2 regions of the Metabacillus sp. SLBN-84 genome follow, and region 2 is predicted to be linked to the other one. Evidence: a T-box and tRNA genes for the amino acid it is inferred to sense, from the RefSeq annotation. Region 2 holds a T-box; the other holds one or more tRNA genes.

Region 1 (15,622 bases), 650 kb from region 2:
CAATGAAAAATCTGCGGAAAATTCTCGTCACAGTATTCAGTGCATCCATTTTGATGACAGGATGCGGTTCAGCTGAGAACGCCTCAACTGAAGAAACAAAAAAAGTAAAGGTCATGCTGGATTGGTTTCCAAACACAAATCATACAGGTATTTATGCTGCTAAAGAGAAAGGCTTCTATAAGGAAGCTGGACTGGACGTTGAAATTGTAGAACCGGGTGAGGGAGTAAGCGCAGACCAAATTCTTGCATCGGGCGAGATTGATTTTGCAGTCAGCCACCAGGAAAATATCACGCATGCACGATCTGCCGGCCTGCCGGTCGTTTCAATTGCAGCTATTATTCAGGAAAACACATCCGCGTTTGCCTCTTTGAAAGAAGAAGGAATTGTATCGCCTGAAGATTTTGAAGGGAAACGATACGGCGGCTGGGGGTCTCCAACTGAAGAAGCAGTCATCCGTGCTGTTATGAACCAGGATGAAGCAGACTTTGATAAAGTGGATTACGTCACCCTCGGTGCGACTGATTTCTTTAAATCGATAGGCAGGGATACAGACTTTCAATGGATTTTTGAAGGATGGGATGGAATTGAAGCTAAAAGACAGGGAGTCGAACTGAATTATATTTATCTTAAGGATCTTGACCCTGCGCTTAACTACTACACACCAGTCCTTGCTGCAAGCGAGTCGAAAATAAAGAAAGAGAAGGACGTGGTCGGGGCTTTCATGGAGGCCACAGCACAAGGGTATGAGTTTGCCATTGAGAGTCCGGACGAGGCAGCGGATATTCTCATTAAACATGTGCCTGAAATAAATAAAGAACTTGTAAAGGAGAGCCAGAAGTGGCTAAGTAAGCATTATAAGGGCGATGCAGAAAAATGGGGCATTCAAAAAGAAGAGGTTTGGGACCGGTATGCGGACTGGATGTATGATAAGAAACTGATTGAAGAAAACATCGAACCGAGTGAAGCCTACACAAACGAATTTTTGCCGAAGGATGAAAAGTAGCATGCTGACGCTTAAAGGAGCAGGCAAAACTTATCCTGGAAATCAAACCGTCCTGCTTCCATCTGATCTTATAGTAGAAAAAGGGGAATTTGTCAGCATCATTGGTCCAAGCGGATGCGGAAAAAGCACGCTTCTGGATATCATCGCCGGGGTAAACAGCCCAAGCGTCGGATCTGTTCACTACAGAGGGAAAGATATAACGAATCAAACAGGTCATGCCGGGTATATGCCTCAAAGCGATGTCCTGTTTCCGTGGAGAACGATTCTTGAAAATGTTATTTTGCCTTTGGAGCTTCAGGGAACAGGAAAAGACAAAGCTCGTGCAGAAGCACTCTCATTATTTCCGCAGTTCGGTCTTGAGGGATTTGAACATCATTATCCTTCTATGCTGTCCGGAGGAATGAGGCAGAGGGCTAACTTTCTCAGGGCCTTTCTGAGCGGCAGAGACCTTCTATTATTGGATGAACCTTTTGGAAAGCTTGATGCGATGACAAGGCTTGATCTTCAAAAATGGTTTATCAGAATATGTGAAACCTCTGGAAAAACAGCTCTCTTTATCACACACGATATGGATGAGGCAATCTATCTTTCTGACAGGATTGCCGTATTTTCTCCGAGGCCGGGCAGGATCATTGAACAAATACCCGTTCCCTTCGGCCGGCCCAGAACGGAGCATATTCTTACATCGCCTGAATTTCTTTCAATGAAACAAAAACTTCTGAATCTCCTTCATTCAGAAAATGAGTCTGAAACGCGCTGATTTCAGTGCGTTTTCTTTTATAACATTTTTTTTGCAAAAAGATAAAAATGCTATTGCAATGGGGAAATCAGCGTGGTATATTATTATTCGTTGCCGCGAAAAACGCGTGAGAGCAACGGTGCCTGAGAAAAAGAAAAGTGAAAAAAACGCTTGACTTTTTAAAGGTGATTTGTTATTCTAATAAAGCTTCGCAGGAAGCGAAAATGATCTTTGAAAACTAAACAAAACCAAAAGCGTACCAAACGTTTTAAATTTTTTAAGTCAGCAACATTTATGAGTCACAAATTTTCTTCGGAGAGTTTGATCCTGGCTCAGGACGAACGCTGGCGGCGTGCCTAATACATGCAAGTCGAGCGGACCTCTTCGGAGGTCAGCGGCGGACGGGTGAGTAACACGTGGGCAACCTGCCTGTAAGACTGGGATAACTCCGGGAAACCGGAGCTAATACCGGATACTATGTCAAACCGCATGGTTTGACATTCAAAGACGGTTTCGGCTGTCACTTACAGATGGGCCCGCGGCGCATTAGCTAGTTGGTGAGGTAATGGCTCACCAAGGCAACGATGCGTAGCCGACCTGAGAGGGTGATCGGCCACACTGGGACTGAGACACGGCCCAGACTCCTACGGGAGGCAGCAGTAGGGAATCTTCCGCAATGGACGAAAGTCTGACGGAGCAACGCCGCGTGAGTGATGAAGGTTTTCGGATCGTAAAACTCTGTTGTCAGGGAAGAACAAGTGCCGGAGTAACTGCCGGTGCCTTGACGGTACCTGACCAGAAAGCCACGGCTAACTACGTGCCAGCAGCCGCGGTAATACGTAGGTGGCAAGCGTTGTCCGGAATTATTGGGCGTAAAGCGCGCGCAGGCGGTTTCTTAAGTCTGATGTGAAAGCCCCCGGCTCAACCGGGGAGGGTCATTGGAAACTGGGAAACTTGAGTGCAGAAGAGGAGAGTGGAATTCCACGTGTAGCGGTGAAATGCGTAGAGATGTGGAGGAACACCAGTGGCGAAGGCGACTCTCTGGTCTGTAACTGACGCTGAGGCGCGAAAGCGTGGGGAGCGAACAGGATTAGATACCCTGGTAGTCCACGCCGTAAACGATGAGTGCTAAGTGTTAGAGGGTTTCCGCCCTTTAGTGCTGCAGCTAACGCATTAAGCACTCCGCCTGGGGAGTACGGTCGCAAGACTGAAACTCAAAGGAATTGACGGGGGCCCGCACAAGCGGTGGAGCATGTGGTTTAATTCGAAGCAACGCGAAGAACCTTACCAGGTCTTGACATCCTTTGCCACTTCTAGAGATAGAAGGTTCCCCTTCGGGGGACAAAGTGACAGGTGGTGCATGGTTGTCGTCAGCTCGTGTCGTGAGATGTTGGGTTAAGTCCCGCAACGAGCGCAACCCTTGATCTTAGTTGCCAGCATTCAGTTGGGCACTCTAAGGTGACTGCCGGTGACAAACCGGAGGAAGGTGGGGATGACGTCAAATCATCATGCCCCTTATGACCTGGGCTACACACGTGCTACAATGGATGGTACAAAGGGCTGCGAGACCGCGAGGTTTAGCCAATCCCATAAAACCATTCTCAGTTCGGATTGCAGGCTGCAACTCGCCTGCATGAAGCTGGAATCGCTAGTAATCGCGGATCAGCATGCCGCGGTGAATACGTTCCCGGGCCTTGTACACACCGCCCGTCACACCACGAGAGTTTGCAACACCCGAAGTCGGTGGGGTAACCGCAAGGAGCCAGCCGCCTAAGGTGGGGTAGATGATTGGGGTGAAGTCGTAACAAGGTAGCCGTATCGGAAGGTGCGGCTGGATCACCTCCTTTCTAAGGATATGAGGTCGCTTTTGGTTTTTGTTTAGTTTTGAGAGATCATTCTCTCTATATGAAAGAAGGCAATCATTCTTGATTTGCCGGTTGTTCTTTGAAAACTGGATAACGTAATTGATAACAAGTAATTCACTGAGATTTACGCTTACCATAGTGATTTTCTTAGACTTTACAGTCTAAACAAACGATTGACCAATTTTGGTTAAGTTATGAAGGGCGCACGGTGGATGCCTTGGCACTAGGAGCCGATGAAGGACGGGACTAACACCGATATGCTTTGGGGAGCTGTAAGTAAGCTTTGATCCAGAGATTTCCGAATGGGGAAACCCACTGTTCGTAATGGAACAGTATCTTTACCTGAATACATAGGGTACTGAAGGCAGACCCGGGGAACTGAAACATCTAAGTACCCGGAGGAAGAGAAAGCAAATGCGATTTCCCAAGTAGCGGCGAGCGAAACGGAATCAGCCCAAACCAAGAGGCTTGCCTCTTGGGGTTGTAGGACACTCTATACGGAGTTACAAAGGAACGGGGTAGATGAAGCGGCCTGGAAAGGCCTGTCATAGAAGGTAAAAACCCTGTAGTCGAAACTTCGTTCCCTCCAGAGTGGATCCTGAGTACGGCGGGACACGTGAAATCCCGTCGGAATCCGGGAGGACCATCTCCCAAGGCTAAATACTACCTAGTGACCGATAGTGAACCAGTACCGTGAGGGAAAGGTGAAAAGCACCCCGGAAGGGGAGTGAAAAGATCCTGAAACCGTGTGCTTACAAGTAGTCAGAGCCCGTTAACGGGTGATGGCGTGCCTTTTGTAGAATGAACCGGCGAGTTACGATCCCGTGCAAGGTTAAGTTGATGAGACGGAGCCGCAGCGAAAGCGAGTCTGAATAGGGCGAATTAGTACGTGGTCGTAGACCCGAAACCAGGTGATCTACCCATGTCCAGGGTGAAGTTCAGGTAACACTGAATGGAGGCCCGAACCCACGCACGTTGAAAAGTGCGGGGATGAGGTGTGGGTAGCGGAGAAATTCCAATCGAACTTGGAGATAGCTGGTTCTCTCCGAAATAGCTTTAGGGCTAGCCTCGAGTATGAGAGTCTTGGAGGTAGAGCACTGATTGGACTAGGGGCCCTCATCGGGTTACCGAATTCAGTCAAACTCCGAATGCCAAAGACTTGCTCCTCGGGAGTCAGACTGCGAGTGATAAGATCCGTAGTCAAGAGGGAAACAGCCCAGACCGCCAGCTAAGGTCCCAAAGTATACGTTAAGTGGAAAAGGATGTGGAGTTGCTTAGACAACCAGGATGTTGGCTTAGAAGCAGCCACCATTTAAAGAGTGCGTAATAGCTCACTGGTCGAGTGACTCTGCGCCGAAAATGTACCGGGGCTAAACGTATCACCGAAGCTGCGGACTGTTCTTACGAACAGTGGTAGGAGAGCGTTCTAAGGGCGTCGAAGCCAGACCGGAAGGACTGGTGGAGCGCTTAGAAGTGAGAATGCCGGTATGAGTAGCGAAAGAGGGGTGAGAATCCCCTCCACCGAATGCCTAAGGTTTCCTGAGGAAGGCTCGTCCGCTCAGGGTTAGTCGGGACCTAAGCCGAGGCCGAAAGGCGTAGGCGATGGACAACAGGTTGATATTCCTGTACCACCTCCTCACCATTTGAGCAATGGGGGGACGCAGGAGGATAGGGCAAGCGCGCTGTTGGATATGCGCGTCCAAGCAGTTAGGCCGGGAAGTAGGCAAATCCGCTTCCCATATAAGGCTGAGCTGTGATGGCGAGGGAAATTTAGTACCGAAGTTCCTGATTCCACACTGCCAAGAAAAGCCTCTAGCGAGGTGAGAGGTGCCCGTACCGCAAACCGACACAGGTAGGCGAGGAGAGAATCCTAAGGTGAGCGAGAGAACTCTCGTTAAGGAACTCGGCAAAATGACCCCGTAACTTCGGGAGAAGGGGTGCTTTTTAGGGTGAATAGCCCTGAAAAGCCGCAGTGAATAGGCCCAGGCGACTGTTTAGCAAAAACACAGGTCTCTGCGAAGCCGCAAGGCGAAGTATAGGGGCTGACGCCTGCCCGGTGCTGGAAGGTTAAGGGGAGAGGTTAGCGCAAGCGAAGCTTTGAACCGAAGCCCCAGTAAACGGCGGCCGTAACTATAACGGTCCTAAGGTAGCGAAATTCCTTGTCGGGTAAGTTCCGACCCGCACGAAAGGCGTAACGATCTGGGCACTGTCTCAACGAGAGACTCGGTGAAATTATAGTACCTGTGAAGATGCAGGTTACCCGCGACAGGACGGAAAGACCCCGTGGAGCTTTACTGCAGCCTGATATTGAATTTTGGTACAGCTTGTACAGGATAGGTAGGAGCCTTGGAAACCGGAGCGCCAGCTTCGGTGGAGGCATTGGTGGGATACTACCCTTGCTGTATTGAAATTCTAACCCGCAGCCCTTACCGGGCTGGGAGACAGTGTCAGGCGGGCAGTTTGACTGGGGCGGTCGCCTCCTAAAATGTAACGGAGGCGCCCAAAGGTTCCCTCAGAATGGTTGGAAATCATTCGCAGAGTGTAAAGGCACAAGGGAGCTTGACTGCGAGACCTACAAGTCGAGCAGGGACGAAAGTCGGGCTTAGTGATCCGGTGGTTCCGCATGGAAGGGCCATCGCTCAACGGATAAAAGCTACCCCGGGGATAACAGGCTTATCTCCCCCAAGAGTCCACATCGACGGGGAGGTTTGGCACCTCGATGTCGGCTCATCGCATCCTGGGGCTGTAGTCGGTCCCAAGGGTTGGGCTGTTCGCCCATTAAAGCGGTACGCGAGCTGGGTTCAGAACGTCGTGAGACAGTTCGGTCCCTATCCGTCGTGGGCGCAGGAAATTTGAGAGGAGCTGTCCTTAGTACGAGAGGACCGGGATGGACGCACCGCTGGTGTACCAGTTGTCTTGCCAAAGGCATCGCTGGGTAGCTATGTGCGGAAGGGATAAGTGCTGAAAGCATCTAAGCATGAAGCCCCCCTCAAGATGAGATTTCCCATCACATTTGTGAGTAAGAACCCTGAAAGATGATCAGGTTGATAGGTCTGAGGTGGAAGCGCGGTGACGTGTGGAGCTGACAGATACTAATCGTTCGAGGACTTAACCACAGTCTAATCAAGCGTAAATTGCACGTGAATCTTGTTATCAAACGTTATTCAGTTTTGAAAGAACAACTTCTTTCAAAAAAAGCTTGAAATCTTCGGATTTCATAGTATAATAATTTTTGTCACTATGTCTGGTGATGATGGCAAAGAGGTCACACCCGTTCCCATGCCGAACACGGAAGTTAAGCTCTTTAGCGCCGATGGTAGTTGGGGGTTTCCCCCTGTGAGAGTAGGACGTTGCCAGGCTGCTGACAAAAATTAAACCCGGAGGATTAGCTCAGCTGGGAGAGCATCTGCCTTACAAGCAGAGGGTCGGCGGTTCGAGCCCGTCATCCTCCACCATATGATTTCTGGACATGCTTTTTATAAATGCCGGTGTAGCTCAATTGGTAGAGCAACTGACTTGTAATCAGTAGGTTGGGGGTTCAAGTCCTCTCGCCGGCACCACCAGATTTATTATATTTGTGCCATTAGCTCAGTCGGTAGAGCATCTGACTTTTAATCAGAGGGTCGAAGGTTCGAGTCCTTCATGGCACACCATTTTTCCTTAATATGCGGGTGTGGCGGAATTGGCAGACGCGCTAGACTTAGGATCTAGTGTCTTTGACGTGGGGGTTCGAGTCCCTTCACCCGCATGATATTGCGGAAGTAGTTCAGTGGTAGAACACCACCTTGCCAAGGTGGGGGTCGCGGGTTCGAATCCCGTCTTCCGCTCTTTGAATAAGCCGGGGTGGCGGAACTGGCAGACGCACAGGACTTAAAATCCTGCGGTAGGTGACTACCGTACCGGTTCGATTCCGGTCCTCGGCACCACACACATTTTTATACGCGCCCGTAGCTCAATTGGATAGAGCGTTTGACTACGGATCAAAAGGTTATGGGTTCGACTCCTATCGGGCGCGCCATATTACGGGAAGTAGCTCAGCTTGGTAGAGCACTTGGTTTGGGACCAAGGGGTCGCAGGTTCGAATCCTGTCTTCCCGACCATTGGATTTTTAGGGGCCTTAGCTCAGCTGGGAGAGCGCCTGCCTTGCACGCAGGAGGTCAGCGGTTCGATCCCGCTAGGCTCCACCATTTTAATAGAAGTAATTGACTTTGTTCCTGGGGCGGTGTAGCTCAGCTGGCTAGAGCGTACGGTTCATACCCGTGAGGTCGTGGGTTCGACTCCCTCCGCCGCTACCAAAAAAGGACCTTTAGCTCAGTTGGTTAGAGCAGACGGCTCATAACCGTCCGGTCGTAGGTTCGAGTCCTACAAGGTCCACCATTCTATTTTCATACGGAGGTATACCCAAGTCCGGCTGAAGGGATCGGTCTTGAAAACCGACAGGGGGGTCAAACCCCGCGGGGGTTCGAATCCCTCTACCTCCTCCATTTCTTTTATCTTCAGCAAGCAGTGTAACGATCTAGCAGTTTCCTGAGATCAGGTCGGTCCTGCTCTAAATGAGCATCGGAAAAAAGCATTATTTATTATTATCGCGGGGTGGAGCAGTCTGGTAGCTCGTCGGGCTCATAACCCGAAGGTCGCAGGTTCAAATCCTGTCCCCGCAACCAAATGGTCCCGTGGTGTAGCGGTTAACATGCCTGCCTGTCACGCAGGAGATCGCCGGTTCGATCCCGGTCGGGACCGCCATTTTTATAAAGGCTTGGTAGCTCAGTCGGTAGAGCAAAGGACTGAAAATCCTTGTGTCGGCGGTTCGATTCCGTCCCAAGCCACCATTTGCTTTTGCAAATCTTGCAGCTTTAAAATTTTACAGATAGTGGCGGTTGTGGCGAAGTGGTTAACGCACCAGATTGTGGCTCTGGCATTCGTGGGTTCGATTCCCATCAGTCGCCCCATTTTATCTTTATTTACTGCGGGTGTAGTTTAATGGTAAAACCTCAGCCTTCCAAGCTGATGTCGTGGGTTCGATTCCCATCACCCGCTCCAATAATGGGCCTATAGCTCAGCTGGTTAGAGCGCACGCCTGATAAGCGTGAGGTCGATGGTTCGAGTCCATTTAGGCCCACCATTCCTATTATAGGAGCATATATGATTTTCCGCAGTAGCTCAGTGGTAGAGCTATCGGCTGTTAACCGATCGGTCGTAGGTTCGAGTCCTACCTGCGGAGCCATTTATTCTGGGGAAGTACTCAAGTGGCTGAAGAGGCGCCCCTGCTAAGGGTGTAGGTCGCGTAAGCGGCGCGAGGGTTCAAATCCCTCCTTCTCCGCCAGAAGGCATGCTCCGGCCCGTTGGTCAAGCGGTTAAGACACCGCCCTTTCACGGCGGTAACACGGGTTCGAATCCCGTACGGGTCATCATTTGAAAAGCGCTGCACATTGTGCAGCGCTTTTTTTGTCGTTAAAAAAGAAAATAAAAAGCAGGTATGAAAAACGGCATAGAACGTATTTATCCTAAATCATGCGTCCGTGAATCATGATCTCGAAATTAACTCCCGCAAAGCAGCTTAGACCGTCTCCAAGGAACGAATGAAACCTTCTCCCCGTTAAAATAAGACTTCAAAAAATCTTTTTTTTCCTTAAAATATGTTTTCAACAAATAATATATATTTCTGTTATTCAAAAAGGTTTGAATGTTTTCCATTAGAGGTATAAGTAATGGTAATAAAGAAACCGTGATTAAAAGGTCGTGAAAATTTCGACAAATATAAGAGGATTTGTCGAAATAACTGTTTTCGTGATATAGCATACGGAATTTGCTGAGATTGTATTTTTTGGTTAATATGCCCGGATTTTCTCATCGAATATGTTTCTATTTAGTAAATAAGACTGATGTTCATTTCACCAACACTCTATCCTTCCTTCCTTTCTTTATTCGACATCATTTTAAAAGAATAATGTTTTGAAAAATGAATGACTGTTCATGACATATCGTGTCAATAAGTAGAAGCGCTTACAAAAAAGGTAATTCTTCCTTCTGATTGAAATAAGAATTAAGATTACTTTATAGAAAGGGTGATGGGAATGAATCTTGCTACGCCAACTGATTTTGAGGTGCATCTTTTCCATGAAGGAAATTTGTTCAGAGCTCATGAATTGTTTGGTGCCCGCAGCAGCGTGCGAAACGGTGTAAGCGGAACAGTATTCACAGTTTGGGCTCCTCATGCGCTTGAGGTGCGGGTTGCAGGTGATTTTAATCACTGGGACGGCACAGGACACAAGCTTGAGAAGCTGAATGAACAGGGAATCTGGTCTGCTTTTATTGCCGGCATCGAAGAGGGTGATCTCTATAAATATGAGATTATCACAAAAAAGCAGGAAAAGATCCTGAAGGCTGATCCATTTGCCTTTTATTCTGAGCTGAAGCCAAATACAGCTTCTGTTGTTTACAATCTTGGAGGGTATAATTGGAATGATAAAAACTGGCAGAGAAAAAAGCGCCAGAAGGAAATTTATCAGCGCCCTATGTACATTTATGAACTTAATATCTGCTCTTGGAAAAAGAAAGAAGACGGCAGCCTTTATACATATTTAGAGCTTGCGGATGTCTTGATTCCGTATGTTCTTGAGCATGGGTTTACACATATCGAACTTTTGCCGATCATTGAGCACCCATATGACCGTTCATGGGGATATCAGGGCACAGGCTATTATTCGGCTACAAGCCGTTACGGCACCCCGCACGACTTGATGACATTTATAGATCTTTGCCACCAGAATAACCTGGGAGTCATTATGGACTGGGTTCCAGGCCATTTCTGCAAAGATGCACACGGACTTTATTTCTTTGACGGGGAACCGGTTTTTGAATATGAGAAATTTGAAGACAGGGAGAATATTGTCTGGGGTACGGCGAACTTTGATCTTGGAAAACCGGAAGTGCAGAGTTTTCTGATTTCAAATGCTCTCTTCTGGCTTGAAATGTTCCACATCGACGGTTTCAGGGTTGATGCTGTTGCAAATATGATTTACTGGCAGAATACGGATGAACCTCACGAGAATGCGTTCGCTGTTCAGTTTTTAAGAAAACTGAATGAGAAAGTGTTTGAGTACGATCCTTCCGTACTGATGATTGCCGAAGATTCTACGGATTTTCCTCTTGTTACATCTCCTGTCTCTGATGGAGGACTGGGATTTAATTATAAATGGAATATGGGCTGGATGAACGATATCCTCAAATACATGGAAGCCCCTCCTGAACAGCGGAAAGATCTTCATCACAAAGTTTCTTTTTCCCTGATTTACGCTTTCACAGAGAATTTTATCCTTCCGCTTTCACATGATGAAGTGGTCCATGGAAAACGTTCACTGCTGAATAAAATGCCGGGTGACTACTGGCAGAAGTTTGCACAGTACAGACTTTTGCTCGGCTATATGCTTGCACATCCAGGCAAAAAGCTGCTTTTTATGGGCGGAGAATTTGCCCAGTTTGACGAATGGAAAGACCTTGAGGAGCTTGACTGGGTGCTTGATGACTTTGACATGCATCAAAAATCCAGAGTATATGTGAAAGAACTGCTTGCCCTGTATAAACGGCAGCGTCCGCTTTATGAGCTTGACCATTCGCAGGAAGGCTTTGAATGGATTGACGTCAATAATTCGGACCAGAGTATTTTTTCTTTTATCCGTAAAGGGATTAAGCCGAACGAACAGCTTGTTGTCGTTTGTAACTTCACTCCTGAAACGTACCATGACTATAAAGTCGGAGTGCCGATTGACACCAGATATGTTGAAACGCTGAACAGCGATGATGCCGTATTTGGAGGCTCGGGCCAGATCAACAGGAAAGAACTGAAAGCACAGGAAGGCAAGATGCATAATCAGCCTTACCATATATCAATGACCATTCCGCCATATGGAATATCCATATTACGCGCAGTTAAAAAACGAGAGGAGACAATCAACCATGGTGAAAAAAAAGTGCGTCGCAATGTTATTGGCAGGAGGAAAGGGTAGCAGATTAAGTTCACTGACACAAAATCTGGCGAAACCGGCTGTTCCATTTGGAGGAAAATACAGAATCATTGATTTTACACTGAGCAACTGCTGCAACTCCGGTATTGATACTGTTGGTGTGCTGACGCAGTATCAGCCGCTAGTCCTGAATTCCTACATCGGAATCGGCAGTGCATGGGATCTTGACCGTAAAAACGGAGGAGTAACGGTTCTTCCTCCATATGCTGAATCTTCAGAAGTGAAATGGTACAAAGGAACAGCGAGTGCCATCTATCAGAATATGAATTATTTAAAACAGTATGATCCTGAATATGTACTCATTTTGTCAGGTGATCATATTTACAAAATGGATTATTCCGACATGCTTGACTATCATATCGAAAAAGACGCCGACGTCTCTATTTCGGTAAAAGAAGTCCCGTGGGATGAAGCGAGCCGGTTCGGTATCTTAAATACTGACGCTAATCTTGAAGTTATAGAGTTTGATGAAAAACCGCAAAACCCGAAAAACAATCTTGCTTCCATGGGGATCTATATTTTCAAATGGTCCATTCTTAAGGAGTTTTTGGAAATGGATGAGCGCAATCCATATTCAAGCCACGACTTTGGAAAAGATGTTCTTCCGCTGCTTCTTGACGAAAAGAAAAAGCTTGTTGCGTATCCATTTAAAGGCTACTGGAAGGATGTCGGCACAGTGAAAAGTCTGTGGGAAGCAAATATGGATCTTCTAAAAGCCGATCCTGAGCTTGATCTTTTCGACAATAACTGGAGAATTTATTCTGTCAACCCGAATCAGCCGCCGCAGTATCTGTCAGAAGGCGCAGAAGTGACGGAATCTTTAGTAAACGAAGGCTGTGTCGTATACGGCACCATTCATAAATCCGTCCTTTTCCAGGGTGTAACAGTAGGACAGCACTCCTTCCTTAAAAATACGGTCGTCATGCCGGATGCTGTCATTGGCAATAATGTTTATATTGAGAATGCGATTGTTCCGTCGGGACTTGTTGTGCCGGATGGCATGGTCATTCGTTCGGATAAAGATATTGATGAAGTCATTTTAGTAACGGAAGAATTAGTCGAGCAAACGGCAGGAGCGTAACCGTTAAGTACGATGTGCGTGTCAGCAGTGAAATCCTATTTATTTCCGATGAAAAAAAACGAATACGAGAGGTGGAACAGCTATGAATCAAAGGATGCTGGGAATTATTGATGCAACAACGTATACAAGTGCCATCGAGGACTTGACGGTAAATCGTTCAATGGCAGCGGTCCCGTTTGCAGGACGCTACAGATTAATAGACTTTATCTTATCGAATATGGTGAACTCGGATATTGACAGTGTAGCAATCTTTCCGAAATACCAGTACCGTTCTCTAATGGACCATCTTGGTTCAGGAAAGCAATGGGACTTAAACAGAAAGCGTGACGGACTGTTCTTCTTCCCGTCACCGCATTTAAATGATCAATACAGCGAGTTCGGATCGATCCGCCAGCTGTCAGATCATATTGATTATTTCCTCAGAAGCAAGCAGGAATACGCAGTTATTGCAAACAGCTATACGGTCTGCAATATCGACTTTAAAGATGTTCTTGCCAAGCATGTGAAAATGGGCTGCGACATAACGGAAATCCGCAAAGACGGCGAGTCACTGCAGATGTATGTCATGTCAACAAAACTGCTGCTGAATCTGATTCATGACAATAATCAGACAGGATATAAAACGATAGCCCAGGTAATCATGGATAATACCCACAAGCTTATGATCTGTGATTATGAATTTGACGGATATGTCGCCATTATCGATTCGACTGAAAGCTATTACCGCCACAGCCTTGAAATGCTGAAGCCGGAAGTCTGGCAGCAGCTGTTCCTTACAAATCGTCCGATTTTAACGAAAGTAAAGGATGAGCCGCCTGCACGCCACGGCCAGAACGCCGTAGTGAAAAATTCGATGATTGCAAATGGCAGCGTAATCGAAGGACATGTTGAGAACAGCATTATTTTCAGAGCCGTTCATATCGGAAAAGGAACCGTTGTGAAAAACGGCATCATCATGCAGAAATCACAAATCGGTGAAGACTGTGTTCTTGAAAATGTCGTGCTTGATAAAGATGTCAAAGTTGGAAGCGGCATTGAACTGAAAGGAACATCCGATCTTCCGGTTGTCCTCAGAAAAGGAACGGTACAAGGAGCGCTGATGAAATCGTGAAAGTATTATTTGTCGTATCGGAATGTGTTCCCTTTGTAAAATCAGGAGGCCTGGCCGACGTTGCGGGAGCACTGCCGAAGGAGCTTAAGCGCCTCGGGACGGACATAAGAGTAGTCCTGCCTAAATACGGGCAAATCCCAGAGCGCTTCCGATCCAAAATGAAGAAAGTGAAGGAGATTGTCGTTCCTGTCGGATGGAGACGGCAATATTGCGGAATTGAGCAGCTTGAATTTGAGGGTGTCACGTATTATTTCATCGATCATGAATATTATTTTAAGCGTGATTCTTTATATGGCCATTATGATGACGGGGAACGGTTCTCTTTTTTCTGCAGAGCCGTTCTTGATTCCATTAAGGCGGTTGACTTCCAGCCTGATGTGATCCACTGCCATGACTGGCATACAGGTATGGTTCCATTCCTTCTAAAAGAGGAATATGCCTCGCAGTCTTTTTATGAAAATATGAAAGCAGTCTTCACGATTCACAATCTGCAGTTTCAGGGGATTTTTCCGAGAGAAATTCTTTATGATCTGCTTGGCCTTGATGACCGTTATTTCAACAATGATCAGCTTGAGTTTCACGGCATGGTCAATTTCATGAAAGCTGCTCTTGTAGCCTCTGATTTGATCACGACGGTAAGCCCGACGTATAAAAATGAAATTCAGACCCCATATTTCGGAGAGCGTCTTGACGGTCTGCTGCGGGTGAAGGAAGCGTCTCTTGTCGGGATTCTAAACGGCATCGATGACACGATCTACAACCCCGGGGATGATCCATACATAGCATTCCCTTATGACGAACACAGAGCTCAGAATAAAGCGAAAAACAAAAAAGAGCTTCAAAAGATGTTTGGCCTTCCTGAAAAAGAGGATACGCCGCTCATGACAATGGTTACGCGGCTGACTCAGCAAAAAGGACTCGATCTTGTTGAGCGCGTGCTGCATGAGATGCTGCAGTCTGATATGCAGATGATTATCCTTGGAACTGGAGAAAAGAAATTCGAGGATTTCTTCCGCCACATGGAATGGCTGTTTCCGGATAAGTGCAAAGCATATATCGGCTTTGATGAGCCTCTTGCACACCGCATTTATGCCGGTTCAGACTTCTTCCTGATGCCGTCGCAGTTTGAACCGTGCGGACTTGGACAGCTGATTGCCCTCCGCTATGGATCCATTCCGATTGTAAGGGAAACAGGCGGACTGAATGACACTGTTACCTCCTACCGGGATGATACAGGTGAAGGGAACGGGTTCACCTTCACAAATTTCAATGCGCATGATATGAAGCATACAGTCGACCGTGCATTTTCTGTTTATAAAAACAAAACCATTTGGAACAGCCTTGTCAAAACAGCTATGAAGGAAGATTACAGTTGGGCGCAGTCTGCGTTTAAATACAACCAGCTTTACGCTGATTTAATGACTAGGAGTGGGAGTCATGTTCTCTGACAAAAACGAGTTTAAAAACAGTTTTCTGAAGCGTCTGGAGATGATGTACGGTAAAACGTTTGCTGAGTCGACTAAACGCGATCAGTACCAAACGCTTGGAAACATGGTAAGAGAACATATCAGCAGCCATTGGATCCAGACAAATGAATGGAACCGCGCAAGCAACAACAAACAGGTCTATTACCTGTCAATCGAGTTTCTGCTTGGCAGGCTGCTCGGACAAAATCTGTTAAACCTGGGAATCCGGGATGTTGTGCTTGAAGGGTTTGCTGAGCTTGGCATTGATCTTGAGGAGATCGAGGAAAGCGAAGCAGATGCAGGCCTTGGCAATGGCGGTTTAGGCCGCCTTG
Region 2 (15,622 bases):
GCCGCTTCCTCTTCACTGAGCCTGCCATCCATCTCATACTGCTCAAAAGATTGCTGAATCATCTTCCAAATCCATTTCTCGTTCATAGTTCACCTCGTTTGTATCCTGATTATATGAGGGTTTCCGGAGAATGCCAAGCTGAGATTTTTTGTCCGGCTTACGGGTGTTAGGGGAGGTCCGGCTTTTTAGTGTCCTCCATTTTTGATTTTTGGGTTTTGGGGGTAGGATACCGATGAATTCTTTTCTGTCCTTCGGAGCTAAACAAGGCGATTCCGCTTTTCGTGTTGTCCAGCTCCATCGCTCAACTCCTCTGTCAGAACGGAATCGCCGGTAAAGGCAAAAGGCGCCTTTTCCGGCGATTCCTTTTCTGACTCCCGGAGCTAAACGAGCGATTCCGCATTTCGTGTTGTCCAGCTCCGCCTCCTAGTCCTTCTGTCAGAACAAAATCCCCCAAAAAGTCAAACCCGGACTTTTCGCGTGATTTCTTATCTGACTGAAAGGATTGAACAGTCGGCTCCGCTTTTCGTGTTGTCCAGCTCCATCGCTCAACTCCTCTGTCAGAATGGAATCGCCGGTAAAGGCAAAAGGCGCCTTTTCCGTCGATTCCTTTTCTGTCCTTCGGAGCTAAACAAGGCGATTCCGCTTTTCGTGTTGTCCAGCTCCGCCTCCTAGTCCTTCTGTCAGAACAAAATCCCCCAAAAAGTCAAACCCGGACTTTTCGGGTGATTTCTTATCTGACTGCCAGGCCTGAACAGTCGGCTCCGCTTTTCGCAGAAAAAACTACCATTGAAATCGAACGTATATTCGCTTACTATTAGCATATACTGAATGGGAACATATATTCTGTTGTGAGGAGTAAGAACGATGATTGAGGATTACAGTCAATTTCCAAAACGAAAGATTCTGTGCATTGATATGAAGAGCTTTTATGCCAGCTGTGCCGCGGTTCTGGAAGGTCTTGACCCGCTTACGTGCCATTTGGCGGTGGTTGGTGACACAGAAAGGCAAGGGAGTATTGTTCTGGCAGCTTCGCCCTGTCTGAAAAAAGATTTTGGCATCAAGACCGGATCCCGTCTGTTCGAAATTCCGAAAGATTCCCGCATTCGGATTGTTAACGCAAAAATGGCTTCTTTTGTCCGTATTTCGACTGAACTGACGCGCCTTTTTCACCGGTATGTCCCGAAGGATGCCATCCACACGTACAGCGTCGACGAAAGCTTCATCCAGGTTGACGGAGTGGAGGGTATCTGGGGAGATGCGTGGGAGGTTGCTGCAAAAATCAGAGATGATATGGACCGTGAATTTTCGCTGCCGTGTGCAATCGGCATCGGACCCAACATGCTGCTTTCGAAAATCTGCCTTGATCTTGAGGCGAAGAAAAAGGGCATTGCGGAATGGACGTACGACGATGTGAAAGAAAAACTGTGGAAGGTGCAGCCGCTCCGGGAAATGTGGGGCATCGGCAGCAGAGTTGAAAAAACGCTGAACCGGATGGGTATTTTCAACGTAGGGCAGCTTGCCGCCCATCCGCTTGAAGTGCTTGAGAAAAAGTTCGGAATTATGGGCAACCAGCTTTATTACCATGCATGGGGCGTTGATCTCTCTGAAATTGGTGCGCCGATTCTGCAGGGGCAGATCAGCTTCGGGAAGAGCCAGATTCTCATGCGGGATTATCCTGATCCGGAAGAAGTAAAGCACGTGATTCTTGAAATGTGCGAAGAAGTCGCAAGAAGGGCGCGCACGCACAGGAAAGCAGGCAGAACGATCAGTCTCGGCATCGGCTACAGCCATGATGAGCTTGGGGGCGGATTTCACCGCTCCCGGACGATGGACCGGCCGACCAACATCACCATGGAGCTCTACGAAACATGCCTCGCCTTATTTGAACAATTTTACGCACATAAAACCGTCCGGAAAATTTCGATTGCCCTCTCCAACATTGAAGATGATTCCGAAATGCAGCTCGATTTATTCCAGCCAAACCGCGAAAAAGAACAGATCCTTGGCTATGTCATGGACTCCATCCGCGGGAAATACGGACCCAATGCCCTGCTGCGGGCCGTTTCCTATACAAACGCAGGCACAGCAAGGCACCGCGCCAAGCTTGTCGGCGGACACAAAGCGTAAAAGGAGGGATACTCATGATTCGGGATCGGGGCAATATCAAATGGACATCCATGATGCTGCCTGAGCATGTAAAAATCTTAAGAGAACTTGAAATTGAACAGGGCTATAAAACGAAGCCCGCAGTAGACGAACAGCAGCTCGAGCATTTTAACGAAATCATCAGCCTCGCCATGGAGGAGAACCGCGAGCTTGCGTTCACCTACTACGAACATCACGATTTTCACGTGCTCAAAGGCCGTGTACACTACGTAGATCCGATCCGCGGATGCCTGCGGATCATCGGCGGAGACCACACGCGCGTTGATCTGCCAATCGAAAAAATAACGGATATAGGGGAGAAGGAGTGAGGTGAAGGCGGGCGGAGGATGCCTGCCTTTTCTTGCGAAGATGTGAGAATGGGCGTGATCATACTGATCATGCTCTTTTTGTTGTATCGAGTTATAATCCTGTTTTAAAACACTTTGCAGGCGTTTGAGATGGGGAAAAGTGTTGTAATGGGATTTTAAGAACACTTTGGAGATGGGAGAGACGGGAGAAAGTGTTGTAATCGGATTTTAAGAACACTTTAGGAATGGGAGGGGCGAGAGAAAGTGTTGTAATTGGTTTTTAAGAACACTTTGAGAATGGAAGAAGCGGGTGTAAGTGTTGTAATCGAGCTTTAAGAACACTTTGGAGATGGGAGAGGCGGGAGAAAGTGTTGTAATCGGTTTTTAAGAACACTTTGGAGAAGGGAGAGCCAAGGGGAAAGTGCTGTAATCCTGTCTTAAGAACTTTGGAGGCTCCGCCGGAAAAAGCAAACCCTGCTCTTTCCGGTGGATTTTTTTAACCTTCTGAACTAAACGGCCGCCTCCGACCTCCTACTCCGCCCTAACCACCGACTGAAACACGCCCTTATGCGAACCGTCGCAAAACGGCATTTTTTTGGAGAGTCCGCAGCGGCAGAGAGAGAAGCTCTGTTTGGTCTGGAAGACGTTTCCTTCTGCGTCGATGAGTTCGATGTCTCCTGTTATGCGCAGGGAGCCGTTGTCGTTTACTTTGATTACGGGTTTGGTCATCTTATCACTCCTTCTATATTTAGACGTTATTCGGCTGGGGCATGGGGTATGACAGGCAAGCCTCGGTGCGCATCTGACCGAGTTGTGATAAAATGTCCCTAAGCAACCTGAAACGAGGAGACATGACGTATGGAAATTAAATGGACAGACCGTGCCATGAAAAAAATAGAAGGCAGTGTGCAGGCTCACTCCGATAAACAAGTGAAGCTCAAATATGATACGGACGGCTGCGGATGCGTGGTCAGCGGAGTGACTGCACTCTGGCTTGTTGATGAAAAAGACGGGGATGATGTTCAGATTGAGACGAACGCATATCCGGTTCTGGTTGAAAAATCAAAGATGGTGTTTCTGGATGAAAAGATGACAATTGATTTTAACGAGACAGCGAACAGCTACATGCTGACATGTCCTTCGCAAATCTTGAATCCGCGCATGAGTCTGACTGTAAAGTGAGGTGGAGAGAAAGATGAAGGACCGCTTAACAACTCTTAAAAACATCGCATTAAATAAAACATGGGTTTCGTTTTTGAACAGCAACCATCCGTACACCCTGCTTCACTGGTCGATCGGCGGAGTGTTTGAGGAAAAGAAGGATGTCTGGCTGCTTCAGGATGAAATGACATTTGAAGCACAGGAATTTGCCACAATTGATGAAGCAATTGCCTGGCTTGATGAACATATGCATGACATTACGGACGTGCTTGGATAAACCCCAAAAAGCCCTGATTCAGTTGGAATCAGGGCTTTTTTACGTTTTATACAGTTGCTTCCTGTTCTTTCATTTCTTCATAAAATTCATCAATGATCCGTTCATATTCCTCGCGGTTTTCGGTGTAGGACATGGCGTGGGCGCCTTTTTCAGCAAAGTACAGCTTTTTCATCCCGGATTTTTTCTCGAACAGCTGCTGGGTCATCGCTGACGGTATGTAATCGTCGTCTTTGCTGTGGATAAACAGAACAGGATGCTGAATTCTGTCCATCACCGCAATCGGTGAAACGTCCTGGATGGTGTACCCGTCCCGCAGTTTCAGAAACCGCCTTGCAATCGGCATCACAAGGTAGCCGGGAAGCTTGAAGTCGGATTTCAGACGGTATAGCAGCTGCTCTTGAAGATCTGAAAACGGACAGTCGGCAATATAGTAATCAGCACCGTCTTCTACGAGTCCTGCATAAAGCAGCGTCGTGACGGCGCCCATGGATTCCCCGTGAATGCCGAGGTGCAGGTCATCGCCGACACGGTCCTTCAGCCAATGCACGACAGACTGAAGGTCGTATTTTTCATAGTGCCCGAAGCTTGTTGTTTTACCGCCTGTTTCTCCATGCCTTCTGTGATCATAGATCAGCACATTGATTCCCCGTTTTAAAAACAGCTTCATGTACTTGACCGAGTTAATCCGGTTCATGGTAACTCCGTGGCAGATAATGACATAGGAGGAGGTGCTGTGGGGGGCAATCAGATGGCCCCTGATGTCATATCCGAACTGGGACGGGATGGACACTTCAATTTTGTTGTAGGCTTCATACTCGCTTTCGTCGTAATGGCCGTCTTTTGTTTCGCGGTCAATAATTTCTTTGTCTGACTTCTTTCGCATGTACATCATCTGGTTGGTGAAAAAGAATCCTACGACAAAGATATAGGAGAGGATGATGCCTGCTCCGATCAGCCACTTTTTCATCTGCATTCTTCCTTCCGCTGTATAATACATCCATTTTATCACGAAGAAGGAAAAGGAGAAAAACAAAAGCAGCAAGCACATGGGGCTTGCTGCCGCGTTATTGTTCCGAGTTTTGGCGTTTTGTCGGATGTACAGCCTTTTCCATTTCTTCAAAAGCCATCGTTTGCTTTGGCGTATCTGCATTCGGCTTGCCTTTTTGGCTCTTAGATGCCTTTTCGTTTGTCATGATATCCGCTCCTTTCTGTCATCTAAGATGTGAAATAAGAGGGAGAAATATACATGGAGGTGAAACAACTTGTCCGTTCGCTCCGTATAGATAAAAAGGAGAGTGACTGTAATGAAATTAACAGGAATCGGTATAGCTGTTTCAAGCGCTGCAGGCTTCATCAGCTATACAGCTGGAGATCTGCAGCTGCTGTTTATCGTGATGTGCGGGATCTCGCTTATCTGTTTTGGCATCTCGGGTTTTATGACCTATGCTTTTCTTGGAGGAGAGGCTATGCACGCAAATTTCCAATCAGAAATAGCCGTGCATAGAAAAACAAGGACAGATTGGGCAAAGGACTTATTTCTTGCAGGTCTGCCAAGCTTCGGGGCGGCTGTTATATCCACTGCTGTTTTATTCAGTTAAGAAGCGTTTTTGACCGTTTGCTGAGCTGATACTGTTTGCTTTGAACACTTCCTGAGAGATGCGGCTCGATTACCTCAACTGCTTTCAGAAGCTGGCTCATGTCAATGCCTGTTTCGATATTCAGAGCCTGCAGCATATGCAGCACGTCCTCTGTTGCAGCATTTCCTGTAGCACCGGGTGCGAAAGGACAGCCGCCGAGTCCGCCTGCAGAAGTGTCAAACCTGTCGACGCCTGCCTGCAGCGCTGCGTATATGTTGGCAAGCGCCATGCCTCTTGTATCATGGAAATGGGCCGTAATCAGCACGTCCGGCAGCGCTTTTTTCAGCCGTGAAAAAAGCTCATGCACCTCAAGTGGATTTGCCATGCCAATGGTGTCAGCCACACTTAAGTCATCAACTCCCGCATCTGCAAACTGTCTGCAAAGATCAACAACGGCATCCTCTTCTATTTTTCCTTCATACGGGCAATAAAAAGAAGTCGAAATACACGCCCTCACAAAAAAGTCTTCTTCTTTGAGCGAGCGGATCAGCGGCAGAAGCTTCTGCATGCTTTCTTCTGTTGTCGCGTTAATATTCTTTTGATTGAAGGTGCTGCTGACTCCCACAAAAAAAGCCACGTCTTTGCAGTTTGCTTCTTTTGCACGCGCAATCCCTTTTTCGTTCGGAGTCAGAACAAGGTTTCTGTTCTCATCGGAACAATAGGTGATGATGTCTCCAGCATCTTTCAGCTGGGGAACCCACTTTGGCGAGACAAAAGAGGTCAGTTCCATTTCTTTGAATCCTGCCTTTTTAAGTTCTTTAATAAACTGAATTTTAACGTCTGTCGGAATTTCATTTTTTTCATTTTGCAGCCCGTCGCGGGGACCGACCTCAATTAATGTCGCCTGTTTTGGCAGATTCATAGGAAGCACCAGCCTTTCGGATTTTTGAGTACCTTCAATTTCTGGTTTTCAGGTTTTGAGGGTGTGAATTGGGATTTTGCGTACCCTCAATTTTGGATTTTTAGATTTTGATGGTACGAATCGGAATTTTGCGTACCCTCAATTTTGGATATTGAGGTTTTGATGGTACGAATTGGGATTTTGCGTACCCTCAATTTTGGATATTGAGGTTTTTGTGGTACGAATCGGCATTTTGCATACCCTCAAATTTTGATTTTGAGGTTTTGAGGGTACGATTCCGCAATTTGCGTACCCTCAATTTCGGATTTTGAGGTTTTTGTGGTACGAATCGGCATTTTGCATACCCTCAAATTTTGATTTTGAGGTTTTGAGGGTACGATTCCGCAATTTGCGTACCCTCAATTTTGGATTTTAAGGTTTTGAGGGTACGAATCGGGATTTTGCTTGCCCTCAATTTTGAATCTTTAGGTTTTGAGGGTACGAATCGGCATTTTGCGTACCCTCAAATTCAGGTTTTTAGGTTTTGAGGGTACGATTCCGCTTTTCTCATTGTCCAGCTCCATCGCCCAGCTCCTCCGTCAGAACAAAATCCCCCAAAAAGTCAAACCCGGACTTTTCGGGTGATTTCTTTTCTGCCTGTCGGAGCTAAACGGACGATTCCGCTTTTCGTATTGTCCAGCTCCGCCTCCTAGTCCTTCTGTCAGAACAAAATCCCCGAAAAAGTCAAAACCGGACTTTTCCGGTGATTTCTTATCTGACTGCCAGGCCTGAACAGTCGGCTCCGCTTTTCTGATGTAAGGGTTTACATATTCCCATATTAATAGTTTACTAAGAGTGTATGCAACTGAAAGCTGAATTTTGAAAAGATTGCAGGAATTTATCAGGATTTAGCGAAACCAATGGATAAAGCCATGACAAAGGGGATGAGTGTAGTATGAGCAGCAATGAAGTAGTCATCGTGAGTGCTGTCCGCACGGCAATCGGGAGTTTCGGAGGAGCGCTTAAGGGTGTGTCTGCACCGGAGCTTGGAGCGATTGTGATTAAGGATGCTCTTGAAAAAGCGGGTTTAAAGGGCGAGCAGGTTGATGAAGTTATTATGGGGAATGTGCTGCAGGCGGGACTTGGGCAAAATCCGGCGCGCCAGGCGGCTATGAAAGCGGGTCTTCCTGAAAATGTGCCTTCTATGACCATTAACAAAGTGTGCGGATCCGGTTTGAAAACGGTCCATCTTGCTGCACAGGCGATTTTATCGGGTGATGCAGAGATTGTGGTTGCAGGCGGTATGGAAAATATGAGCCAGGCGCCTTACATATTGAAAAATGCGCGGGACGGATTTAAGATGGGCGATCAGAAGCTGATTGATACAATGGTTTCTGACGGTCTGACGTGTGCGTTCAATAATTATCATATGGGTGTGACAGCAGAGAATTTATGCGATAAATACGAGATTACTAGAGAAGAGCAGGATGAGTTTGCAGCGTGGAGCCAGCAAAAAGCGGTGAAGGCGATCGAGTCCGGTACGTTTAAATCGGAGATTACGCCTGTCGTCATTCCTCAGCGAAAAGGGGATGCTGTTACGTTTGATACAGATGAGTTCCCGCGAGCCGGCACAACGGCAGAGAAGCTCGGCGGACTTCGTGCTGCGTTTAAAAAAGAAGGATCCGTAACGGCAGGAAATGCGTCCGGCATTAATGACGGTGCGGCAGCTGTCGTTGTCATGAGCAGAAAAAAAGCAGAAGAGCTTGGCATTCAGCCGCTTGTTAAAATCACAGCCAATGGAAATGCAGGCGTAGACCCAAGCATTATGGGGATTGGACCTGTAGCAGCTGTTCAAAAAGCTTTCCAAAAAAGCGGGCTGACAATGAATGACATGGACCTTGTCGAAGCGAACGAAGCGTTTGCGGCCCAGTCGATTGCCGTTGACCGCGAACTTCATTTTGAGAAAGAAAAACTGAATGTAAACGGCGGCGCCATTGCTCTCGGACATCCAATCGGAGCAAGCGGCACGCGCATTTTGGTCACGCTGATTCACGAAATGAAGCGCAGAAATGCAAAGCACGGCCTTGCCACCCTTTGCATCGGCGGCGGTCAGGGTGTTGCGACAATCGTTGAAAATCTTTCATTGGAGGGATAAATGATGAAGAAGATCTATACATCTTTTACAGAAGCGGTAAGCGAGATTAAAGATGGTTCCACTCTGATGGTCGGCGGTTTCGGTCTGTGCGGCATTCCTGAAAACCTCATCCTTGCCCTTGTTGAAACAGGCGTAAAGGATCTTACGATTATTTCAAACAACTGCGGTGTAGACGACTGGGGCCTCGGGCTTCTTTTGAAAAATAAGCAAATCAAAAAGATGATCAGCTCGTATGTCGGCGAGAACAAGGAATTTGAACGCCAGGTGCTCTCGGGCGAGATTGAAGTCGAGCTTGTTCCTCAAGGGACGCTTGCTGAAAAAATCCGCGCAGGCGGAGCAGGCATTCCTGCATTCTATACGCCTGCAGGAGTGGGAACGCCGATTGCTGAAGGAAAAGAAACGCGGAACTTCAACGGGAAAGAATACTTGCTTGAAGAAGCGCTGACAGCAAATTTCAGCCTTGTACGCGCGAGCAAAGCCGATAAAATGGGCAACCTGCTTTATAACAAAACGGCTCAGAACTTTAATCCGATGATTGCAGCGGCCGGGAAAGTCACGATTGCTGAAGTGGAAGAGATGGTGGAGACGGGGAGCATTCAGCCGGATGGAATTCATACACCGGGCATTTACGTTCAGGCACTCATTCTCGGAGAGCAGCAGAAGCGCATTGAGCGTCTGACTGTACAAAAGACAGGATGACAGGAGGCAAAGCTATGATCCAAAACAAAGCAGAAGTCCGCGAGAAAATTGCCAAAAGGGCGGAACAGGAAATTGAGAACGGTTTCTACGTCAACCTCGGTATCGGCATGCCGACACTGGTCGCCAATTATATCAGTGAAAACAAAGAAGTTGTGCTGCAGTCAGAAAACGGCCTTCTCGGCATCGGTCCGTATCCGAAAGAGGGAGATGTCGATCCTGATTTAATCAATGCGGGAAAGGAAACTGTCACAGCAATTCCTGGATCCGCTTACTTTGACAGTGCAGAATCATTTGCAATGATCCGCGGAGGACACGTAAATGTGGCTATTCTAGGCGGCATGGAAGTGTCAGAAAGCGGAGATCTTGCTAACTGGATGATTCCGGGCAAAATGATTAAAGGGATGGGCGGCGCGATGGACCTCGTTCATGGAGCGCAGCGCATCATTGTCATTATGGAGCATGTGAATAAAAACGGCGAACCGAAGATCCTGAACACGTGCACACTGCCGCTGACAGGCAAGGGTGTTGTGAACCGGATCATAACGGATCAGGCTGTCATTGATGTCACAGAACTCGGCCTCAAACTGAAAGAAGTCGCAAAAGGCTATACAGTGGAGGATATAAAGCACTCCACTGAACCTGAGCTGATCGTCGGCGACGATGTTATCCTGGACGCCTATTAATCAGTCAAATCCCTTTCTAACATCGCCTTTTCTTGTATATAATGTGTGTATATAGGAGTGATCATCATGGCGAAAAAACAGAAAAAACATCAAAAGGCACAGCCGAAAAAAACAGACGACGCGTCCCTCAACCTGAAGGACCGCCTCGATTCCGGCCTGTTCGAACAGCTATCCGGAATGAAAAAAGGACTGCTTGAAGAACAGGAACAAAAGCAGGAGCAGGAACGCCTGCAGAAGCTTAAGGAAAAGAAAGAAAAAGAGAAAAACAAAAGCTTTGAAGAACTGCTCAACGATAGTCAGTTGAAGTGGTCGGATTATAAATAGAAAAATGCCTTCGCAGATGCGGAGGCATTTTTCTGTCGTTCATGGAAGATTGAAACGCAGTATACAAAAATAGCCTTCCTGAACGGAAGGCTAAAAGGGGGATATGTATCTTTTGAAATCCCCTTCATCCACCATCAGCATACTTAAAAGCTCAGAAAAGCACAATCTTATGGCATTAGCCGTAACAAAATGTTCAAAGATCTATGACGATTTCCTGACATGTTAGTTCATTCTTCTGAACTCACCGGGACTTTTGCCAAGCTGCTGTTTGAAGCGTTTATGAAAATGAGACAGACTCTTGTAGCCGCACGAATCAGAAATGAAGGAAACGCTGTGGTCTGAGGTCAGCAGCAGCTCCTTGGCTTTTACAAGACGCTTCATTTCCAGAAAAGCAGGGAGTGTAAAACCTGTCGTCTTTTTAAATGTTCTGCTGAAATGGGCAGGGCTTACCAATGCTTGATCGGCAAGGACGGTGAGGGACAGATGGGAATTCGTATAGTGAGAGTCAATGTAATTCAGGACATCCTTCATCCACCAGTCCCTTTTATCCGGTATGTGCCCGTTTTTCGCATGTTCAAAGTGCGTATTCATTCTGCTGATTTGAAGGAGCATCCAGTGAAGCAGGAGAATCACTGCGCTGCGGTTTCCTTTTTCAGCGCTGCCATATTCATCATCCATCATGACAAGCAGCTTTTCAAATTCCTTCATCCGCTCCGCTGAAAGACGCAGCTTAAACCGGCCGCTGCGAATAAGGTCATGAAATGGCCCAAGATAGGAAAAAGAATCTCCTACTTCAGCTATCTGAATAAGCATGGGGTGAAAGAGAATGACTGAGCATGTATAAGGGGCTGTTTTTTCAGCGGATGCCTTATGAATGACATCCCCCGGAATCAAATAAAGATCATTTTTCTCCATATTAAAAAAATGCTTATCAATTAAAAAGGACCCTTTTCCGTCGTGAACAAAAACAAGTTCATACCAGTTATGAAAATGATAAAAAGGTACATTCTCACCTGGATTCCCAGTTAATTTTGGGAGGTACACAAGGGGGAAAAGCGGGTCATATTCGTGCCGTTCCTTTACTGCTTTCATCATAATCTGTCCAATCTCTTTTTTATTAGAATAGCAAAGAAAAACGGACTTTGCTCATGAATGCTTCTTTTCATCAAAAAATCGCACATTGGCAGCAAAAAAAGCAAACTTTATGCGCTTTCATTCTTTTATGATCATTGTAGAGACAAAGTCTGCAAGACAATTTATAAAGAAAGAGGGATCGCAATGACAGAGAAAACCAAGCAGGAGCTGCCGGATTTAAAGGGAGAATACGAGCTTTCAAAAGAGCAGATTGCAGCATATCAGGAGGATGGGCATATTTGTCTTAGAGCAGTTGCTTCAGAAGAGGAAGTTGCATCCTACAGGGACGCTGTCCAACAATCTGTGCAGCGCCACGCAGAGAAGCTTGCGCCATTGGAAGAAAGGGATACGTATGGAAAAGCGTTTATTCAGGTCATGAATGTGTGGGAGCATTCGGAGGATGTGAAGAAATTCGTCATGGCAGAAAGATTTGCCAAAATTGCAGCCGACCTTCTCGGTGCAGACGGAGTAAGGATATATCATGATCAGGCGCTTTACAAAGAACCGGGCGGGGGACACACACCCTGGCATCAGGATCAGACATACTGGCCTGTCGACACGGAGAAGACGATCACTATGTGGATGCCGCTTGTGGATGTGACAGATCAAATGGGCTCCATGAGTTTTGCTTCAGGCTCCCATAAACAAGGATACATCAGCAAGCTCGGCATTTCTGATGAATCTCACCGGACACTCGGTGAGTATATTGACCAAAATGATTATAAGAAGGTGACTTATGGCGCCATGAACGCAGGGGACGCCACATTTCACTATGGATGGACGCTGCACAGCGCACCGGGAAATCCGTCGGACTCAACCCGTGAAGTGATGACCGTCATTTACATGGCAGACGGAACAAGAGTTGCTGAAATAGACAATGAAGCAAGAGCAAATGACTTAAAACAATGGATGCCCGGGCTTGTTACCGGGGATGTTGTGAACAGTCCTCTTAACCCGCTTGTTTATCATAAAACGAAAAAAGCAGATGAGAAATGACGGCAGAGTTAATCAGCATAAAGTCGCTTTGGGGAATGCCTGAACCTTTAGAAACACAATTTCAGCGTATTTACGATGCCGGCTATAAAGGAATTGAATGCCCGCTGCCGGACAGCGGAAAAAGGTCCGAATTAAAGGAGCTTCTGCATCAGTACGGGTTTGTTTATGTCGCGCAGATCTTTGCGGACGACAGCAAAAGCTTTGAGGACCAGGTTCAAAAAGCCGCTGAATTAAACCCGCTGCTGATCAATTCCCAAAGCGGCAAAGACTCCATGCCGTTTGACAGGCAGCTGGATTTTTTCCGGAGGGCAGTGGAGGTCGAAAAGGGGATTGGCCTTCCTGTTGCGCACGAAACACACAGGGGAAGAGCAATGTACAGCCCTTGGACAACAGAACGGCTTCTAAACGAGATAGAGGATCTCAAGCTTACTGCCGATTTCAGCCACTGGGTATGTGTGTGCGAGTCACTGCTTGAAGAGCATGCAGAATGTCTCGAGCTTGCGGCAGGCAGAACCATCCACGTGCATACGAGAACCGGCCATGCGCAGGGGCCGCAGGTGCCTGACCCGAGAGATCCGGTCTGGCGGAAAGAACACGATGCCCATTTGAAATGGTGGCGGTCGATCTTTACCCGTCATCAACGCGCGGGAACCGATTTAACCTTTACGCCTGAATACGGTCCGCCGGGCTATATGCCGACAGTTCCTTACACACAGGATCCGGTAAGCGATTTGTGGGAGATCTGCCTCTGGAAAAAACAGGTTATAGAGAGCGAATGGGCAAAAAAAGACCTGCTTGAAGAACAAGAGCAAAAACAGTAACAGGAACGCCTGCAGAAGCTGAAGGAAAAGAAAGAAGAAGAGAAAAAAACTACAGCTTTGAAGAATTGCTTAGTGATAGTAATTTAAAGTGGTCGGATTATAAATAAGAAATGCCTCCGCTTAAGTTTAAGTTGTGAAGGGAAAACTGAAAATACGAAAAGCAGCAGGTTAATTCGCATGTGAATTTAGCCTGCTATTTTTTGGTTGCTTTTCAAAAGTAAATGGATATAATATACATTAATAGATAATAAAATCATTGATAAAGAGAGTAATTATTTGTGGAAAATAAGCGAGTCAGGGATGGTGTAAGCCTGTCATGAAGCAAGTAATGAACCGGACTTTTGAGATGCTTTCCTGAAATCAGTAGGGGGAGCCGGGGAAACACCTCGTTACTAATAGTGAGTGGTTTTTTAATTTTAAAAAACAAGTAGAGTGGTACCACGGGAATATAAAGCTCCCGTCTCTTTTTTAAGAGACGGGAGCTTTTTTATTTTGGAGGAGGAAACTTATGGACTTTAAAATTATTTATGCAGACATATTATTTAAGGTGTTGAATGGTCAGCTTGAAAAGAACAAAATCATCCTGATGATAGAAAAACCGAAATTTGAGAACATGGGAGATCTGTCATTTCCTTGTTTTGAATTGGCAAAAAGCTTTCGAAAATCACCTCAAAACATCGCACTTGAGATTGCTGCAGAAATTGATGCATCAATCTTTGAAAAGGCAGAAGCAGTTAGTGGATATGTGAATGTATTTCTCGATAAGCAAAAGGTTTCATCTATTGTGCTAAAAGAAATTCTGTCTGAAAAGAATCACTATGGGAATTTAAACCTTGGAAACAACGAGGTTATTACAATTGACTTTTCATCACCTAATATCGCGAAACCTTTTTCAATGGGACATTTACGTTCAACGGTTATCGGCAATTCTCTGGCTCTTATAGCAGAAAAATGCGGTTATTCACCAGTGAGAATTAACCATTTAGGAGACTGGGGTACTCAATTTGGCAAGTTAATTGTTGCTTATAAACGATGGGGGAAAGAAGAAGAAGTAAAGAATCAGCCTATAAAAGAGCTGCTGAAATTGTATGTGAAGTTCCATGAAGAAGCAGAAAAGGATCCTAAGCTTGAGAATGAAGCGCGAGCGTGGTTCAAAAACCTGGAAAATTCAGATCCTGAAGCCATTCAACTATGGGAATGGTTTCGGGAGGAATCATTAAAGGAGTTTTCAAAAATATATGATTTAATGGGGATAGAATTTGACTCCTATCATGGGGAAGCGTTTTATAATGACAAGATGGACAGGGTCGTTCAACTTCTTGAGGACATGAACCTGGCAGAGGAGTCTGAAGGCGCTCAAGTTGTTCCGCTCAAAGAGTTACCGCCATGCCTGATAAAAAAAAGAGATGGAACAACCCTTTATGCTACCCGCGATTTAGCGGCAGCCATTTATCGTCAGGAAACCTATCATTTCGAAAAATCTTTATACGTAGTAGGCAACGAGCAAACCCTTCACTTTAAACAACTGTTCGCTGTGTTAGATAAGATGGGATACCAATGGCAGATGAAGCACGTGCCTTTTGGCATGATGTTAAAGGACGGAAAAAAGATGTCTACCCGTAAAGGAAAAGTTGTATTGCTTGAAGAGGTTTTAGATAACGCAATTAAATTAGTATCGGACCAAATTAACAAGAAAAATCCAAATCTTATTTCTAAGGTGGAAGTTGCCCGTCAGGTAGGGACGGGGGCGGTTATCTTTCAAGACTTGAAAAATTACCGTCAAAACGATATCGAATTTTCCTTTGAAGACATGTTGAAATTTGAGGGTGAAACCGGGCCATACGTTCAATATACGCATGCTCGGGCTTCTTCCCTTTTAAGAAAAGGGGCCTTCTTCAAGAATCACGAAGCCGTAAGCATAAGAGATATCGAAGCTTGGCCTATTATTACGACCTTACGATCATTCAAGGACGTTATTAAAAGAGCAATGGAAGAATACGACCCATCCCTTGTTGCAAAATATGTGATTGAACTGGCAAGGGCATTTAATAAATATTATGCATCAATCCGAATTTTAGATGACAGCCATTTAAAACAGGAAAGGCTGACACTTGTTTGTGCAGTTACAATAGTCCTTAAAGAAGGGCTGCGTTTATTGGGGATGAAAGCTCCGGAGGAAATGTAATAGGAATTCAATTTATTTAAGCCCTATTCTAGTCGCTGTTAATTAAGAATAAAGATGGCGGAATAAAATAGTCTTCTCTAAAGCTTTTTATTACCTGCCTAATAAGTTTCTCCAAGATGTTGGTGGTAAAATAAGGATAAAAAATATCAAATCAAAGGATTGAAAAATTTCAGTTCATAAACAACGGCAGAAAGAGTGATTCACTCTCTCTGCCGTTATTCGTTCCAATTGAAATCCTCAGCGATGCGCCTCATAC

The links. A T-box is a leader RNA that pairs with one kind of tRNA and senses whether it is charged. The one in region 2 lies ahead of argS (arginine--tRNA ligase), so its partner is inferred to be a tRNA-Arg.
Region 1: it has a tRNA-Arg gene. The T-box ahead of argS (arginine--tRNA ligase) is inferred to sense a tRNA for this amino acid. The anticodon was not compared.

The regions. Positions count from the first base shown of each region.
Region 1 is NZ_JBRJIP010000001.1:1,002,440-1,018,061, forward strand. Features, by position in the region: gene RKD52_RS04850 (ABC transporter substrate-binding protein) at 3-1,004, shown strand; gene RKD52_RS04855 (ABC transporter ATP-binding protein) at 1,006-1,764, shown strand; rRNA gene RKD52_RS04860 (16S ribosomal RNA) at 2,053-3,590, shown strand; rRNA gene RKD52_RS04865 (23S ribosomal RNA) at 3,794-6,724, shown strand; rRNA gene rrf (5S ribosomal RNA) at 6,852-6,967, shown strand; tRNA gene RKD52_RS04875 (tRNA-Val) at 6,988-7,063, shown strand; tRNA gene RKD52_RS04880 (tRNA-Thr) at 7,093-7,168, shown strand; tRNA gene RKD52_RS04885 (tRNA-Lys) at 7,186-7,261, shown strand; tRNA gene RKD52_RS04890 (tRNA-Leu) at 7,276-7,356, shown strand; tRNA gene RKD52_RS04895 (tRNA-Gly) at 7,364-7,435, shown strand; tRNA gene RKD52_RS04900 (tRNA-Leu) at 7,446-7,534, shown strand; tRNA gene RKD52_RS04905 (tRNA-Arg) at 7,550-7,626, shown strand; tRNA gene RKD52_RS04910 (tRNA-Pro) at 7,632-7,708, shown strand; tRNA gene RKD52_RS04915 (tRNA-Ala) at 7,720-7,795, shown strand; tRNA gene RKD52_RS04920 (tRNA-Met) at 7,827-7,903, shown strand; tRNA gene RKD52_RS04925 (tRNA-Ile) at 7,909-7,985, shown strand; tRNA gene RKD52_RS04930 (tRNA-Ser) at 8,000-8,092, shown strand; tRNA gene RKD52_RS04935 (tRNA-Met) at 8,196-8,272, shown strand; tRNA gene RKD52_RS04940 (tRNA-Asp) at 8,276-8,351, shown strand; tRNA gene RKD52_RS04945 (tRNA-Phe) at 8,362-8,437, shown strand; tRNA gene RKD52_RS04950 (tRNA-His) at 8,482-8,557, shown strand; tRNA gene RKD52_RS04955 (tRNA-Gly) at 8,575-8,648, shown strand; tRNA gene RKD52_RS04960 (tRNA-Ile) at 8,654-8,730, shown strand; tRNA gene RKD52_RS04965 (tRNA-Asn) at 8,758-8,832, shown strand; tRNA gene RKD52_RS04970 (tRNA-Ser) at 8,841-8,931, shown strand; tRNA gene RKD52_RS04975 (tRNA-Glu) at 8,945-9,016, shown strand; gene glgB (1,4-alpha-glucan branching enzyme) at 9,683-11,614, shown strand; gene RKD52_RS04985 (glucose-1-phosphate adenylyltransferase) at 11,568-12,713, shown strand; gene RKD52_RS04990 (sugar phosphate nucleotidyltransferase) at 12,796-13,824, shown strand; gene glgA (glycogen synthase GlgA) at 13,821-15,272, shown strand; gene RKD52_RS05000 (glycogen/starch/alpha-glucan phosphorylase) at 15,262-15,622, shown strand, end outside.
Region 2 is NZ_JBRJIP010000001.1:1,656,075-1,671,696, forward strand. Features, by position in the region: gene RKD52_RS08325 (YqzH family protein) at 1-86, opposite strand, end outside; gene RKD52_RS08330 (Y-family DNA polymerase) at 865-2,127, shown strand; gene RKD52_RS08335 (YolD-like family protein) at 2,142-2,474, shown strand; gene RKD52_RS08340 (CDGSH iron-sulfur domain-containing protein) at 2,985-3,182, opposite strand; gene RKD52_RS08345 (iron-sulfur cluster biosynthesis family protein) at 3,312-3,635, shown strand; gene RKD52_RS08350 (DUF2552 family protein) at 3,649-3,891, shown strand; gene RKD52_RS08355 (alpha/beta hydrolase) at 3,938-4,858, opposite strand; gene RKD52_RS08360 (hypothetical protein) at 4,956-5,084, opposite strand; gene RKD52_RS08365 (DUF5316 family protein) at 5,196-5,489, shown strand; gene RKD52_RS08370 (hydroxymethylglutaryl-CoA lyase) at 5,482-6,390, opposite strand; gene RKD52_RS08375 (acetyl-CoA C-acetyltransferase) at 7,325-8,524, shown strand; gene RKD52_RS08380 (CoA transferase subunit A) at 8,528-9,223, shown strand; gene RKD52_RS08385 (CoA transferase subunit B) at 9,238-9,906, shown strand; gene RKD52_RS08390 (DUF3886 domain-containing protein) at 9,973-10,230, shown strand; gene RKD52_RS08395 (AraC family transcriptional regulator) at 10,453-11,325, opposite strand; gene RKD52_RS08400 (phytanoyl-CoA dioxygenase family protein) at 11,509-12,360, shown strand; gene RKD52_RS08405 (sugar phosphate isomerase/epimerase family protein) at 12,357-13,181, shown strand; partial or broken gene RKD52_RS08410 (DUF3886 domain-containing protein) at 13,193-13,288, shown strand; T-box leader at 13,429-13,649, shown strand; gene argS (arginine--tRNA ligase) at 13,690-15,366, shown strand; gene RKD52_RS08420 (aldo/keto reductase) at 15,604-15,622, opposite strand, start outside.